2 regions of the Methylobacterium sp. Leaf100 genome follow, and region 2 is predicted to be linked to the other one. Evidence: predicted binding sites of a transcription regulator. Region 2 holds the regulator's gene; the other holds the start of a gene.
The links. Region 2 encodes LexA, which represses DNA repair genes until DNA is damaged. Its sites were predicted from a motif close to TGTTCNNNNTGTGTTCNG; they were not measured.

Region 1 (8,227 bases), on a different contig from region 2:
GCGTTGTTGTCGTAGGCATCGAGCAATTCGCCGATGCGGCCGCTCTGGATGCCGCCGAGGGAAAAGTGCACCGGCGAGGCGACGAGGTGCTTGAGGTTGTCCGAGCAGCCCGTGGTCAGGCGGTCGAACACCACGCTGAGCATCGGCAGGCGGTCGAGGGACAGGCCGCCCGCCTCGATGAGGCGTGCGCGGATGTCGGTGTTCGGCGGTTTCTGGCCGGAGGGGTCCTCCGCTGGGGGGACCTGGGGCGTATCCATGGTCAGGCAGCCTCGCGCTGGGCACCGCCGTTCACGGTGGCGTTCTCGACCTCGTCGATGGTGGGGCGGTCGCTGAGCGAGATGCCCTTGCGGCCGTGCTCGACGGCGATCTGCGGCACGGCCCCGCTCATGTACGCGAGCAGGCTCTGTTTGACGATGATGTAGACGTGGGCCTGCTTCTCGCGGATCACCTTGATCTTCGTCGCGAACGGCGCGAGCACGCCGTAGGACATGAACACGCCGAAGAAGGTGCCGACGAGCGCGGCGCCGATGAGGCCGCCGAGGATCTGGGGCGACTGGTCCAGCGCCCCCATCGCCTTCACGATGCCGAGCACCGCCGCGACGATGCCCAGCGCCGGCATCGCCTCCGCCACCATGGTGACGGCGCCGTAGGGCTTGAGCCGGTCCTTGCGGTAGCCGTTGATCTCCTCGTCCATCAGGGCCTCGATCTCGTGGGCGCGGGCATTGCCGATGAGGATCAGGCGAGCGTAGTCGCAGATGAACAGGACGAGGTCGGCGTTCTTGGCGATGGCCGGATAGGCCTTGAACAGTTCGGAATTCGCCGGGTCGTCGAGGTGGGGCTCGACCTCGTTGCGGGGCTTGGCCTTCAGCTCGCGCATGAGGGCGTGGAGGAGGCCGAGAAGCTCGAGGTAGTCCTTGCGCTTGGGCACCTTGCCGGTGAGGGCGTCCATGCTCGCCTTGCCGGAATCCACCACCGTCTTCATCGGGTTGGCCATGACGAAGGCGCCGGCCCCCATGCCGCCGATGATCACGAACTCCCAGGGCTGCCAGAGCACTTCGAGGTGCCCGCCCATGGCGACGAACCCGCCGAGCATGCAGCCGATTCCGATGACGAGGCCGATGACAATGCCCAAGGTCTCTGGCCTCCGCCGGTGTGAACGCGTGTCACGTCCTGAGCGGCGGAGGTACGGCGGCAGGCTTGTGCGGGGCTGGGACCCCTCAACGCGCGGGCGGCACGCGTTCCCGACCCTTGGCCGCCGTCGGGAACAGGACCGTCCCGGCCACGAGCCCGAGGAGTGCGGCGAGCCCGAGCCGGCCCCAGCCCGCGGGTTTCCCTCCGCGCGGCTTCGCCCGTGCTCGCGCGCCGGGCGAGGCGGTGTCGGGGCGTTGCCGGTCGTGGGCTTCGTCGAGGCTGCTCATGGAGATCAACGCCTTGGCGGCGGCCGCGTTGCCACGCCGCATGGGGCCGGCCTATAAACGCCGCCCATTCCCGATGCCGCGCGCCGTCGAGGAGGCCCTGCCTCCTCCGGCGCCGCTCCCTTTCGCGAGAGTCGATCACCCCATGGCCGGCCATTCCCAGTTCAAGAACATCATGCACCGCAAGGGCCGCGTCGATGCGGTCCGGTCCAAGATCTTCGGCAAGCTCGCCCGCGAGATCACGGTGGCAGCTAAGCTCGGCCTGCCGGACCCCGCCATGAATGCGCGCCTGCGCGCCGCCATCATCGCGGCCCGCGCCGAGAACGTGCCGAAGGACAACATCGAGCGCGCCATCAAGAAGGCGCAGAGCGCCGATTCCGAGAACTACGACGAGATCCGCTACGAGGGCTACGGCCCCGGCGGCGCCGCCCTCATCGTCGAGGCGCAGACGGACAACCGCAACCGCACCGCCTCCGACGTGCGCTCGGCCTTCACCAAGTCCGGCGGCAGCCTCGCCGAGACCGGCGCCGTCTCGTTCATGTTCGATCATGTCGGCGTGGTGGAATTCGACGCCGGGGTGGCGGATGCCGACACCATGCTGGAGGCCGCCATCGAGGCCGGCGCCGACGACGTGCGATCGGATGCAGACGGTCACGAGGTCACCTGCGCCCAGGACGCCTACGGCGAGGTCTCCAAGGCCCTCGAGGCGCGCTTCGGCGAGCCCCGCCGCACGGCGCTGGTCTGGAAGGCCCAGAACACCATCGAGGTCGACGACGAGACCGGCGAGAAGCTCCTGCGTCTCGTGGAGGTGATCGAGGATCAGGACGACGTCCAGAACGTGTTCGTGAACTTCGCCCTGTCGGAAGCCCTGATGGAGAAGCTGGCGGGCTGAACGGTCCCGTCTCGTCGCAGGGGCGGTTTCCGGATTGGCAGTTTCCGGATTGGCAGTTTCATTGCGTCGCGGTGAGACTGCCCCTTGAGCCCGCGTGAGACGCTCCGTGCCGCAAACGCCCAGCCCCGACCTGCACGCTGTCGTGCGGGAGATCGCCGAGGAGATGCGGGTCCGGCCCGACCGGGGCGAGATGGCGACCTACATTCCCGAACTCGCCCGCGTCGACGCCGGCGCCTTCGGCCTCGTCGTCATCGATGCCGACGGCACCGTCGCGTCCGGCGGCGATGCCGACGTGGCGTTCTCGATCCAGAGCATCTCGAAGGTGTTCACCCTGACCCTGGCCCTCGGCATGGTCGGGGACCGCCTGTGGCGCCGGGTCGGGCGCGAGCCTTCGGGCAGCCCGTTCAACTCCATCGTCCAGTTGGAGCGCGAGCGTGGCATTCCGCGCAATCCCTTCATCAATGCGGGCGCCATCGCGGTCACCGACGTGATCCTGTCGGGACATCAGCCGCGGGAGGCCTTGGGCGAGATCCTGCGTTTCATGCAGTTCCTGGCCGAAGATCCGAGCATCGCCATCGACGAGGCCGTGGCGGCTTCCGAGCTACGCACGGGTTTCCGCAACGTAGCGCTCGCCAATTACATGAAATCCTTCGGCGTCCTCGACAACCCAGTGGATTTCACCCTCGGCGTCTACTTCCATCACTGCGCCATCAGCATGACCTGCCGACAGCTCGCCACGGCGGGGCGCTTCCTCGTGCATTCGGGGCGGACACCCTCGACGGGTCATTCCGTCGTTTCGGCCGAACGGGCGCGCCGCATCAATGCGGTGATGCTCACCTGCGGGCATTACGACGGTTCGGGCGAGTTCGCCTACCGCGTCGGCCTGCCCGGCAAGAGCGGGGTCGGCGGCGGTATCCTGGCCGTGGCGCCGGGGCGTGCCTCCATCGCCGTGTGGTCGCCCGGCCTCGACGCCTCGGGCAATTCCCACCTCGGCCGGATCGCCCTCGAAGCGCTCACCAAGCGCCTCGGCTGGTCGATCTTCGGCGTCTGATCGGGCACTACGGTGTCCGGGTCTGGTCCGTGTCTGGTCAGGCCTTGCGGGAACGGTCCGAATCCAGCAGCGCGGCTTCGTGATAACCGCAATCGACGTACGTGGCAGGCGACTGCATCGGCTTGGCATCGACAGGCGAGCGGCCAGAATCCCGGCGCTCCGTTCCGAGGCGTCCCCCGACGGGGAAGGCATAGATCTTCGCGGTTTCACGGGTGGCGGAGGGCGTCATGGAATGGGATCTCCTTCGGAGCGAGGCTGGTGGCGCCGCTCGATCACTGTCCGCAATATAGCTCCTTCGCCGCGGAATTGCGCGGCCTGTCGCGAATAAAAGCATTGTTTGCCGGAAATATGCGCAACGGCAGGATTGCAAAAACAGCGAGCAATATTGTTCGCCCAAAGTTCACGGCGGGTCCGGGCTAGATTTTCGCGGGCCTGTCGGCTCGCGTTACTGGCGAATGATTGCCCAAGAACATGGCATGGACACGGTATGATGAATAAATCAGCAATCTGAATAAAATTTGTGCAGAAGCTGCCCGTCCCTGAGAGAAGCAAAGGCGGGGCGGGCTTCACGTCGCTCGTGTTGCTGCGAACGTGAATTGGCATAGCAAATGCTTTTGCGAGGGCGGCAGTTCCCTGGGGCGGCCGACGGTCCGCGCTTGCCGGTGGTCCGCACCGCGAACGGAAGAGAGACTTCACGATGACGAAGTACAAGCTCGAGTACATCTGGCTGGACGGCTATACGCCCGTCCCCAACCTGCGCGGCAAAACGCAGATCAAGGAATTCGACGGCTTCCCGACCCTCGAGCAGCTTCCCATGTGGGGCTTCGACGGCAGCTCGACCATGCAGGCCGAGGGCGGATCCTCCGACTGCATGCTGAAGCCCGTGCGCCACTTCCCCGACACGACCCGCAAGAACGGCGTCCTGGTGATGTGCGAAGTGATGATGCCCGACGGCGTCACCCCGCACGCCTCCAACAAGCGCGCCACCATCCTGGACGACGACGGCGCCTGGTTCGGCTTCGAGCAGGAGTACTTCTTCTACAAGGACGGCCGTCCGCTCGGCTTCCCCACCGCCGGCTACCCCGCGCCCCAGGGCCCGTACTATTGCGGCGTCGGCTACAAGGAAGTCGGCTCCATCGCCCGCAAGATCGTCGAGGAACACCTCGACCTCTGCCTCGACGCCGGCATCAACCACGAGGGCATCAACGCCGAGGTGGCCAAGGGCCAGTGGGAGTTCCAGATCTTCGGCAAAGGCTCCAAGAAGGCCGCCGACGAGATGTGGGTCGCCCGCTACATTCTCCAGCGCCTGTGCGAGAGCTACGAGATCGACGTCGAGTACCATTGTAAGCCGCTGGGTGCGACCGACTGGAACGGCTCGGGCATGCATGCCAACTTCTCGACGGAGCACCTGCGGACCGTGGGCGGCAAGGCCTACTTCGAGGCGCTCATGGCCGCCTTCAAGGACAACCTCGACGACCACATCGCCGTCTACGGCCCCGACAACCACATGCGCCTGACGGGCAAGCACGAAACCGCGGCCATCAACGAGTTCAGCTACGGCGTCGCCGACCGCGGCGCCTCGATCCGCGTGCCGCACAGCTTCGTCAACAACGCGTACAAGGGCTACCTGGAGGACCGCCGTCCCAACAGCCAGGGGGACCCCTACCAGATCGCGTCGCAGATCCTGAAGACCGTTGCCTCCGTGCCCACGGCCGCCGGGGTTTCCGCCGCCGCCTGACGCCTGCCCGATCCGGGACGCCTTTCCCGTCCCTCATGCCGAGAACGGCGCGGCCCTCACCGGGGTCGCGCCGTTTCCATGTTCGAAGGGGCGCCGGCCGTGCGCCGATGGATCGGCCGGACCGGGTTTGGAGAAACCCCTCGTTCACGGTATGTGCCTAACGCTCGACGCTGGCGCCCTCCGCGCCCCAGGGCTCCGACGCAATGACCGCTCCCGTCCGCATCCTCGGTATCGATCCCGGACTGCGCCGCACCGGCTGGGGCGTGATCACCGTCACGGGCACGAAGCTCGCCTATGTCGATTGCGGCGTGGTGACCTCGGACGGTGAGCTTCCACTGGCCCTGCGCTTGCGCGAACTGCACGAAGGCATCACCCGTGTGGTGCGGGGCTTCGCGCCCGACGAGGTCGCCGTGGAGGAGACCTTCGTCAACAAGGACGCCCAGGCGACGCTGAAGCTCGGCCATGCCCGCGCCGTCGCCCTGCTGGTGCCGGCGCTCGCCGGCCTGCCCGTGTCCGAATACGCCGCCAACCTCGTGAAGAAGACGGTCTGCGGCGCCGGCCATGCCGACAAGGTCCAGATCCAGGCGATGGTGAAGTTCCTGATGCCGAAGGCCGAGTTCAAGACCGCGGATGCCGCCGACGCCCTCGCCATCGCCGTCACCCACGCCAACCATCGCGCCTCGCACGCCCTGAAGAGCCGGCATGCCCCCGTGCCCGGCATGAGCGCGCTTGCGGCCTCCCGCATCGCCGCGGCCTTGGCCAAGGCGGGTTGATCGCCGTTCGCCGTCCGGTTCGTATCGCGTCGGGAATCGTGATTCCGGGGAGAAAAGACCGGCTTGGGGAAGAGTTGCTACAATTCTTCCTATCCCACGAGAGCGATCGAAAGACTCGCGATCCCACGATGCCCGAGGGCGGCACAAGTGAGATCGATGAGCCAACAGCACGCAAAACCCCATCATCACAAGGTGGTCGTTCCGGCCCTGTGCTGGGGGCGGGGACGCTCCGAGTTCTATGCGGTGACGGATATCGTCTCCCCGGACGGCATTCGTTTTCGTTCCGCCACAAAGCCCCTCGTCGACGAAGAACTGACCTGCAACATCCGCCATATCGGCACCGTCGAAACCCGCGTGGTGAGTATCGGCGATCGGGCCTTCATCGTGCGCGTTCTCGCGCGAATGCAGGCTATGGCGAGCGTCGCGCGCGAATTACGCCAGCTGTCCGAGCAACAGGAGGCGCCCGTCCCCGTGCGCGTCCATCCCCGCGTGACGCCCCTGGAAACGGACGTGACCATCGAGCTCACCGATGGCCGGGTCCTGCCGGCCAAGCTCCTCAACGTCTCGGCATCCGGCGTCGCCTTCACCCTCGATGCACAGATCGACATCGGCGCATCCATCACCATCGGCCGGACGGCGGCCCGCGTCGCCCGCCATTTCGACCACGGCATCGGTGCGGTGTTCGACCGGGCGTTCGCGCCCCAGGCCGTCGACCGGCACATCACCCTGTGAGCCTTGCCGGCCTCGTCCGGTACCCGGTTCGGCCGAAATTCAGGGCACGGCCTTGAACTCGCCTTCCAGGCGCAGGGTCACCTCGTCGCCCACCATCGGCAGGTAGGCGGTGATGCCGAACTCCGAGCGCTTGATCACCGCCCTTCCGTCGAAGCCGACGGTGTAGAGCTTGTCGACGGGGTGAAGCCCGGCCTGGTTGAACGTGGCGTCGAACGAGACCGGCTTGGCGACGCCCTTCAGGGTCAGGGTGCCGTTGACCCGCGCCGTGGTCGGGCTCGTGGGCTCCACGGACGTGCTCACGAAGGTCGCGGTCGGAAATTTCTGCGTGTCGAAGAAGTCCGCGCTCTTCAGATGCGTGTCGAGCCGGTCGTTGAGGCCGGTGATGCTGGGCGTTCCCACCGTGACGCTGAGGCGGCTCTTCTCCGGCGCCTTCGCGTCGAGGCTCGCGTCGGCCGCCACGTCGGTGATCTGGCCGTAATAGGTCGAGAAGCCGAGATGGCTCAGGGACCACGTGATCTTGCCGTGGGCCGGATCGAGCTTGTAGCCCCCCGGTCGCACCTGCGTCGGGTCGGTGGTCGGCGAAGGGGGTGCCGGGTCCTGCGCATGGGCGAGCCCCGGCAGCGCCAGGACGAGAACGGTGGTACTGCGCAGCACGACGGCGCGCAGGCCCGTTCGCACAGCGATGATGACGGATCCGTGCTTCATGTCGCCCCTCCAATTCCCCGGCCGCCCGGCCCTGTCCCGGGCATCGCGCCGACCCCTCTGATAAGAGACTTCGCATGATCGGCAAGCTGAAGGGCCTCGTGGATTCCTACGGAGAGGATTTCGTGATCCTCGATGTCCAGGGCGTCGGCTACGTGGTGCATTGCTCGGCGCGCACGCTGCAGCGGATGCCCGCCATCGGCGAGGCCGCGCAACTCGCCATCGACACCCATGTTCGCGAGGACATGATCCGCCTCTACGGATTCCGCTCGGACCCGGAACGCGAGTGGTTCCGCCTGCTCCAGACCGTGCAGGGCGTCGGCTCGAAGGTGGCGCTGGGCCTGCTCTCCGTGCTGGAGCCGGAGGCCCTGGCCTCCGCCATTGCGCTCGGGGACAAGACGGCGGTGGCCCGCGCGCCCGGCGTCGGCCCGCGCCTCGCCGCCCGGCTGGTGGCCGAACTCAAGGACAAGGCCCCGGCCTTCGCCCCCATCGATCCATCCGTCATCGCCCTCAACGGTGCCGTTCAGGACCGCTCCGCGCCCCAGCCCGTGGCCGATGCCGTCTCGGCCCTGGTCAACCTCGGCTACGCGCCGGTTCAGGCCTCGGCCGCCATCGCGGCCGTGCTGGCGGGCGCCGGCGAGGGCGCCGAGGCCAAGACCTTGATTCGATTGGGCCTTCGCGAACTTGCCCGCTGAGACGGAGTGGCGAAGGCCCGAGGCCGGACCGAAACCTCGTGAAAAGATGGCTGGCGCGCAACGTAATTGTCCGCTTGACGATGGCCGCCGGAATTGCCAGATCTTCCTTCTAGTACTAAGGTGTTGAAAACAAAGCAGTTTCCAATAATTCTAATGTAGCGTCCAACATGGTGGCCGGGTTGAGATTTTCCCGCCGCCCTCCCCAACGGCACGATGCCCAGCGCGAGTT
Region 2 (8,227 bases):
CCCGGGCGACGGTCACGAAATGCGCGAACACCTCGTCTTCGGTCAGGGGCGTATAGGAGATGGCGGCCAGCAGCCCGGCCGCGGCCCCCATGGCTCTGGCGTCCTGGGCCAGCGCCACGGCCTCGTCCGTCCGCAGGGCGCCGACGCCGACGAGGATCGGAACATCGGTGCCGACTGCATCCAGGGCCGCTTCAACGGCGCGACGCCGCTCCTGCCGGCTAAGATACGGGTACGAGCCGGTGCTGCCGAGAAGGCCGATGGAATCGACCCCGGCATCGCGCAAGGGCGTAACCAGCCGACGCAACGCCCCGACATCGACACATCCGCTCGGATCCGCCGGTGTGATCGGAAAGGCCGACAGCCCATTCGGAAGGATCATGGGTGCCTCCGGGCGGCGAAGGCCGCATGCCTCCGCCCACGTAGCGGGTACGGCCGGGCGGGATAAATCCTACCCGGCTGCACTGTCCCTGGCTCGCCCTCTACCGGATGAGCCGCCCCGCCTTCAGGCGCGCTGATCGATGGGCACGTATTCGCGCTTGTCCGGGCCGATATAGAGCTGACGCGGCCGGCCGATCTTCTGAGACGGGTCCTCGATCATCTCGGCCCACTGGGCGATCCAGCCCGTGGTGCGGGCGAGCGCAAACAGCACGGTGAACATCGAAGTCGGGAAGCCCATCGCCTTGAGGGTGATGCCCGAGTAGAAATCGATGTTCGGGTAGAGCTTCTTCTCAATGAAGTAGTCGTCTTCGAGGGCGATCTTCTCGAGCTGGACGGCGACCTCCAGCAGCGGATCGTCCTTGATCCCGAGTTGGCCGAGCACCTCGTGGGTGGTCTTCTGCATGATTCGCGCACGCGGATCGTAGTTCTTGTATACCCGGTGACCGAAGCCCATGAGCCGGAACGGGTCGTTCTTGTCCTTGGCCTTGGCGACGTACTTGGCCACGTTCTCAGGGTGCCCGATCTCCTCGAGCATCTTGAGGGCCGCCTCGTTGGCGCCGCCATGGGCCGGTCCCCACAGGCAGGCGATGCCGGCGGCGACGCAGGCGAACGGGTTGGCCCCCGACGAGCCGGCGAGACGCACGGTGGAGGTCGAAGCGTTCTGCTCGTGATCGGCGTGGAGGATGAAGATCCGGTCGAGCGCCCGGGCGAAGATCGGATTGACCTTGAATTCCTCGCACGGCACCGCGAAACACATCCGCAGAAAGTTCGACGTATAGTCGAGGTCGTTCTTGGGATAGACGAACGGCTGACCGATGGAATACTTGTAAGCCATCGCAGCGAGTGTCGGCATCTTGGCGATCATGCGCAAGCTCGCGATCATGCGCTGCTTGTCGTCCGAGATGTCCGTCGAGTCGTGATAGAACGCCGACAGGGCGCCGACGCAGGCGACCATGATCGCCATCGGGTGCGCGTCGCGGCGGAACCCCTGGAAGAATCGGTTCATCTGGTCATGCACCATGGTGTGGCGCGTGACCCGGTAATCGAAGTCGGCCTTCTGGGCCGGCGTCGGCAACTCGCCGAACAGCATGAGATAGCAGGTCTCGAGGAAATCGCCGTTCTCGGCGATCTGGTCGATGGGGTAGCCGCGATAGAGTAGCACGCCGGCATCGCCGTCGATGTAGGTGATCTTGGATTCACACGACGCGGTCGAGGTGAAACCCGGGTCGAACGTGAATTTGCCGGTCTTGGCGTAGAGCTGGCCGATATCGATGACGTCGGGGCCGATGGTACCGGTCTTGATCGGCAACTCGACCTGCGCGTCGCCCACGGTGATGGTGCTGGTGGCGCTCATGGAGACGTGGACCCTTTCGTGGCAGCGGGGCGGCGCCGGCCCGTGTGGCGATGGTTCACCAACCCGGTTCCGGGGCGCAAGGGCAACGCATGCTGCACTTGCTCACACGAGCATCGGGTTAGCGGATCGGTCGACCGCCTTCAACCGAGCGTCCGCATCACGAACGCCACGAAGCGAAATCCAGGCCGGTTTGTCATTCGGCCCGGGCGTTCCGCGTCGACGCCAGCGAAACCCGCCGCGTCAGGCGGTGGCCTGATCACGCAAGCGACTGAGGCACTCTTCGCGCCCGAGCACGGCCATTACGTCGAAGACCGGCGGCGAGGTCGCCCGCCCGGTCAGCGCCGCCCGCAGGGGCTGCGCGATCTGCCCGAGCTTCACGGCCGCCGATTCGGCGAAAGCGCGCACGGTGCCTTCCGTTGCGGCAGCGCTCCATTCCGGAAGCGCTTCCAGGGCGGGCAGGATCGCGGAGAGGCGGGTCCGCGCCTCCGGGCCGAGGAGGGAGGCGGCCTTGTCGTCGAGGGCCAGGGGCCGGGCCGCCGTGAGGTAGTAGGCGCTGTCGAGGAGGTCGACGAGGGTCTTCGCCCGCTCCTTCAGGCCGGGCATCGCCGCAATCAGCTTCTCGCGGAGTTCGGGTGCCATGGGCGAGGCGATGCCGCGCGACGGGCCCAGGGCCGGCAGCACGCCGTCGAGGGCTGCGACGAGATCCGCGTCGTCGGCGCCTCGGATGTAGAGCCCGTTGAGATTCTCCAGCTTGGCGAAATCGAAACGCGCGGGCGAGCGCCCGATGGACTTGAGATCGAAGGCCGCGATCATCTCGTCGGTGGAGAACACTTCCTGGTCGCCGTGGCTCCAGCCGAGGCGCACGAGGTAGTTGCGCAAAGCCGCCGGCAGGTAGCCGAGATCGCGATAGGCGTCGACGCCCAGCGCCCCGTGGCGCTTCGACAGCTTGGCCCCGTCGGCCCCATGGATGAGCGGGATGTGCGCCATGGCCGGTGCGTCCCAGCCGAGGGCATCCGAAATCTGGCGCTGGCGCGCCGCATTGGTCAGATGGTCGTCGCCGCGGATAACCTGGGTGACGCCCATGTCGTGGTCGTCCACCACCACGGCGAGCATGTAGGTCGGGTTGCCGTCGGAGCGCAGGAGCACGAGGTCGTCGAGGTCTCGGTTCTGCCAGACGACGCGTCCCTGCACGCCGTCCTCGACCACGGTCTCGCCTTCGAGCGGCGCGCGCAGGCGGATCACCGGCTTCGCCCCGGCGGGCGCCTCGGACGGGTCGCGGTCGCGCCAGCGGCCATCGTAGCGAAGGGGCCGGCCCTCGGCCCGCGCCGCCTCGCGCATGGCCGTGAGTTCGTCCGGCGTCGCGTAGCAACGATAGGCGTGCCCCGACGCGAGCAAAGTCTCCGCCGCCTCCCGGTGCCGGTCGGCCCGGGCGTACTGGTAGATGACATCGCCGTCCCAATCGAGGCCGAGCCAGCGCATCCCGTCGAGGATCGCGTCGATCGCCCCCTGGGTCGAGCGTTCGCGATCCGTATCCTCGATGCGCAGCAGCATCCGGCCGCCGAAGCGACGGGCATAGAGCCAGTTGAACAGGGCGGTGCGCGCGCCGCCGATGTGAAGATAGCCCGTTGGGGAGGGCGCGAAGCGCGTGACGACGGTGGACGACATCGATCTTGGCTTAGACTCTGTAGGGAAGCAGGCGGACGGCGGATCGACCGGCCCGGGGATGGGCATGTAGCATGCGCGAAGGCAGGCGTTAAGAAATCGTCACCCCCACCCCTAGGAATGGTGAAGGGTCGCACGCGGGTCACGCCCGGAGGTGTCGTGGGATGGGGCAGGGAGGCGCACGGACCGCCGGACGGATGTGGGTGCGCGCCGCCGCCCGCGTTCCCGCGCCGTCCCTGTGGCTCGGCACGCTTCAGGAGGGTGTCGCCGCCGGATTCTGCCGGGAGGTCGAACAGCGCCGACTCTTTCCCTGGCTCGCGGTGGCGTTCGGCCTCGGGGTGCTGCTTTGCTTCACTGCGACCTCCGGGCCGCCATCCCTGGCGGCACCGCTCGCCGTTGCGGCGATTTTCATCGCTCTGACACCCGTCTTCGCGGCCAGACCCGTGGTCCTGGCCGGTCTCGTCGGGCTCGTCGCCGCATTCCTTGGTTTTGCGGCCGCCACGTTCCGCCTCGTGCAGGTGGCGAGCCCGGTGCTGGCCAGAACCACCATCGCGCCCCTCGTCGGGCTCATCGAAGCCCTCGACGAGAGGGAGGAGGGCGCACGCCTCATCGTTCGGGTCGAGAGCTTCGGCACCCTCGCGGCAGAGCAGCGGCCCCGTCGGGTGCGGGTGTCGTTCAAGAAGGCACCGCCGCTGAAACCCGGTGATCGCATCGCCGCGACGGCGCGCCTGCTTCCGCCTCCCGAAGCGGCGCGGCCGGGCGGCTACGATTTTGCCCGCGATGCCTATTTTCGCGGGATCGGGGCGGTGGGCTCCCTCGTCGGCACGATCCAAGTGCGGCCGCCCCCGGAGGATTTGCCACGGTCCTTGCGGCTCGCCGCTGCAGTCGACGACGCCCGCAACGCCCTGACGCGCCGCATCACCGACGCCAACGGCGGGCAGGCCGGCGCCGTCGCGGCCGCCCTGGTGACGGGCAAACGCGGCCTCATCAACGCGGAGACCAATGATGTCCTGCGCGCGGCGGGAATTTATCACGTCGTGTCGATCTCAGGTCTTCACATGGTGCTGGCGGCCGGGGTGGTGTTTTGGCTCGTGCGCGCGCTTCTCGCGCTGGCGCCGGCGCTGGCCCTGCGCTGGCCGATCAAGAAGATCGCCGCCGCCTGCGCCATGGCGGGTGTGACGGCCTATTGCGTGTTCTCCGGCTGGGATATCGCCGCCGAACGGGCGCTGATCATGACCCTGGTGATGCTCGGTGCGATCCTGGTGGACCGACCGGCCCTGAGCATGCGCAATCTGGCGCTGGCGGCCCTTATCGCCCTGGCGCGTGAGCCGGATGGGCTCCTCGGCCCGAGTTTTCAAATGTCTTTCGGGGCGGTGGCGGGCCTCATCGCCTGCGCTCCGCTCATCGGCGCCGTGAGCTTGCGCGGGCAAAGCGCCGGTCCCCTCGGACGCGTTGCAATCTGGATCGCCACCGCGATCATCGGCACACTTGCGACGACCCTGGTCGCACAGTTCGCGACGGCACCGTTCGCGACCTACCACTTCCAGACGGTCCAGCCCTTCGGCCTCGTCGGAAATGCCCTGACCCTCCCCCTGGTCTCGCTCGCCGTGATGCCGGCGGCGGTCCTCGGCATCTTGGCCTACCCCTTCGCCCTCGATCAGCCGGTCTGGTGGCTCATGGGTCTCGCCGTGCGGGGGATGCTGACGATCTCCACCTGGATCGCCGGGTTCGATCGCGCCACCTACGTGATCCCGGCCTTCGGACCCGGCGCCCTCGCGGCGATGGCCCTTGGCCTCGTCACGCTCACCCTACCGGTGTCGCGGCTGCGCTGGCTCGGCCTCCTACCGATGGCCGTCGGCGTCGCCCTGGCCGCGAGCGCGACGCGGCCGGATCTCTATATCGACCGCGAGGGAGCTGGAATCGCCATTCGCGCCCAGGACGGACGCCTCGCAACCCTGGGGAAACCGCCAGCCTTCGTCCTGGAGCAATGGCTGAAGGCCGATGGCGATGGACGCCGGGCCGGCACCGTCACCGCCCTCTCGACCGCTCGGTGCGATCGGCTCGGCTGCACGGCGCATTTGCCGGACGGAAGAGTGCTTGCACTCGTCACCGACAAACGCGCTCTCCACGAGGATTGCATCCGTGCCGACGTTCTAATCACCCGTCGCGATGCACCGCCGGCCTGCGCCGCCAAACTCGTGCTCGACCGTCCATTCCTGGCTGCTCACGGTGCCGTGACGATCCGCTTCCCGCCAAAGGCCGATCCGATCATCACCACGGCACGACGCGCCGGCGAGAGTGTACCCTGGCGCCCGGTGCGGGAAACGGTACCGACGCGGACCCCGACGCCGGCTGTCCCGACCGCGCCGACAGCGCCAGATACAGACGAACCCGAACCTCCCTCCGAAGGCTCGGGCGAGACTCTTCAGTAGCGACGGACCAGACTGACGAGGCGTCCCTGGATCTGAACCCGATCGGGCCCGAGCACCCGTGTCTCGTAGGCGGGGTTCGCCGCTTCTAGAGCGATGGACGATCCACGCCGGCGCAGGCGCTTGAGGGTCGCTTCCTCGTCGTCGATGAGAGCGACGATGATGTCGCCGGTGTTGGCGGTGTCCTGCTTGCGGATCACCACCAGATCACCGTCGAGGATCCCGGCATCGACCATGGAATCGCCGCGCACCTCCAGGGCGTAATGCTCGCCACCCGAGAGAAAGTCCGGGGACAGGGTGACCGAGTGGCTCTGCTCCTGGATCGCCGAGATCGGCGTACCGGCCGCGATCCGGCCCATGACCGGAATGGTGATGGCACGACCGTCGCCATCCGTCGCTCGCGTCGTCGGCAGGCGTCCAACCGGCATGCGCTCGACGGTGCCCTTGCCCTTGCCCCCCTCGACGACGCTCGGCGTGAAACGACGCGACTCCGTCGGTGCCGCAGCGCCCGCGCCCGACTGCCCTCCGAGACTCTCGGGCATCCTGATCACTTCGATGGCGCGGGCGCGATTGGGGAGGCGCCTGAGGAAACCACGCTCTTCCAGCGCCGTGATCAGCCGATGGATGCCCGACTTCGACTTCAGGTCGAGGGCATCCTTCATCTCATCGAACGACGGCGGTACGCCCCCCTCGTTCATCTTCTGTTGAATGAACTGGAGCAGATCCAGCTGCTTACGAGTCAACATGAACGGCACCCGTCCTCGAACAGTACAAAGCGGCACTAAGCCACAGAAACAAATCGCGAACAGGTTATGCGTTCCGGAAGTGTTCTGCAAGGGTTCTCAGGAAAGATACATGATGGAGTGGCCGGGCGAAATTGGCGATGAGCCTGTCATCGCCAATTGGCGGCGAACCGATAATATTGTTTATCATTAATTATTTAGCAGGGTTTGGGTGCCCCCCCGCTGGTCCCTGCTTTGGCCTGCCCCCGTGCGGTGGCCCAAGTTCGAAGTTAGTGCATCGTCGGTCGGGTGACGATGGCAAGGCGAGCGGACGGCACTGATCCGCTCGGTTCCGTTGGCCAGATGACGACCTCGGGCGCAGGTGGCTGGTATCCGAGCGACGAATGCGGCCGGATGCTGTTGTCGTGCCTTCGCCATTGCTCGATCACGACGCTGGCTTCCTTGAGGGTGTAGAACACCTCGCCTTTGAGGAGTTCGTCCCGCAGCTTCGCGTTGAAGCTCTCGCAATAGCCGTTCTCCCACGGACTGCCCGGCTCGATGTAGGCGGTCTGCGAGCCAACCGCCGCGATCCAGTCCTGGACCGTTTTGGCAATGAACTCCGGCCCGTTGGCCGAGCGGATATGGCCTGGCACGCCGCGCAGACTGAACAGGTCCGAGAGTACGTCGATCACGTCGAGGGCCTTCAGCTTGCGGGATACGCGGATCGCGAGGCACTCGCGAGTGAACTCATCGATCACGTTCAGCATCCGGTACTTGCGACCGTTATGCGTACGGTGCTCGACAAAGTCATACGACCAGACGTGGTCAGGCCGCTCTAGCCGCAGGCGCAGGCACGAGCCGTCGTTGAGCCAAAGGCGTGCCCGTTTCGGCTGACGCGCGGGAACCTCGAGCCCTTCGCTGCGCCAGATCCGCTCGACCCGCTTCACGTTCACCGTCCAGCCGTCACGCCGGAGCAAGGCCGTGATCCGGCGATAGCCGTAGCGCCCGTACTGGAGAGCCAGCGCAACGATGGCGACCGTCAGAGCGGCCTCGTCCTCGACTACGACGGCGGATTTGCGCTGTGTCGAACGATGCTGCCCCAAAACTCGGCAGGCGAAGCGTTCGGACACACCGTGCTTGGCAACGACGGAGTCGACACAAGCCCGGCGGCGAGCCGGGCTCAGAAGTTTTGCTGGCGCTGCCCTTCGGGTCCCGCAGCTGCCTCCTTCAGGATGAGCTTCTCCAGGGTCGGATCGGAGATCGCCCGGCGGAGGCGCTGATTCTCGGTCTCCAGAGAATTCAGCCGCTTCACCTGATTGCCCTTCAGGCCACCGTACTCGGACCGCCACCGGTAATACGTGACCTCGGTGACCTCGATGGACCGGATTGCTTCGGCGACCTTGCGACCTTGCGAGACCAGAACATCCACTTGGCGCAGCTTGGCGACAAGCTCTTCAGCCGTATGCCTCTTCCGTCCCATGATGACATCCTCCTCATGGCTCAGAGCCATACCTCAGGGAGGACCACTTTTCGGCTCTTTGCCAAGTTTGGTGGATTGGGTTGGTGGGGGGATGCCGGAAGGTAGCTGCTGGCTGAACCGGGCGGGGATTCTCAGATCAGGG

Region 1: the regulator LexA is predicted to act here: its motif matches at 5,238-5,255, upstream of ruvC (crossover junction endodeoxyribonuclease RuvC).

The regions. Positions count from the first base shown of each region.
Region 1 is NZ_LMMW01000001.1:470,110-478,336, reverse strand. Features, by position in the region: gene ASF25_RS02285 (FliM/FliN family flagellar motor switch protein) at 1-257, opposite strand, end outside; gene motA (flagellar motor stator protein MotA) at 260-1,132, opposite strand; gene ASF25_RS02275 (hypothetical protein) at 1,218-1,460, opposite strand; gene ASF25_RS02270 (YebC/PmpR family DNA-binding transcriptional regulator) at 1,561-2,307, shown strand; gene ASF25_RS02265 (glutaminase) at 2,414-3,358, shown strand; gene ASF25_RS22480 (DUF2735 domain-containing protein) at 3,396-3,587, opposite strand; gene ASF25_RS23335 (hypothetical protein) at 3,617-3,778, shown strand; gene ASF25_RS02255 (glutamine synthetase beta-grasp domain-containing protein) at 4,056-5,096, shown strand; gene ruvC (crossover junction endodeoxyribonuclease RuvC) at 5,300-5,869, shown strand; gene ASF25_RS02245 (PilZ domain-containing protein) at 6,026-6,601, shown strand; gene ASF25_RS02240 (YceI family protein) at 6,641-7,306, opposite strand; gene ruvA (Holliday junction branch migration protein RuvA) at 7,381-7,998, shown strand.
Region 2 is NZ_LMMW01000045.1:217,419-225,645, reverse strand. Features, by position in the region: gene ASF25_RS17105 (dihydrodipicolinate synthase family protein) at 1-379, opposite strand, end outside; gene gltA (citrate synthase) at 503-1,792, opposite strand; gene gltX (glutamate--tRNA ligase) at 2,033-3,457, opposite strand; gene ASF25_RS17090 (ComEC/Rec2 family competence protein) at 3,619-5,886, shown strand; gene lexA (transcriptional repressor LexA) at 5,880-6,629, opposite strand; partial or broken gene ASF25_RS17080 (IS3 family transposase) at 6,896-8,085, opposite strand.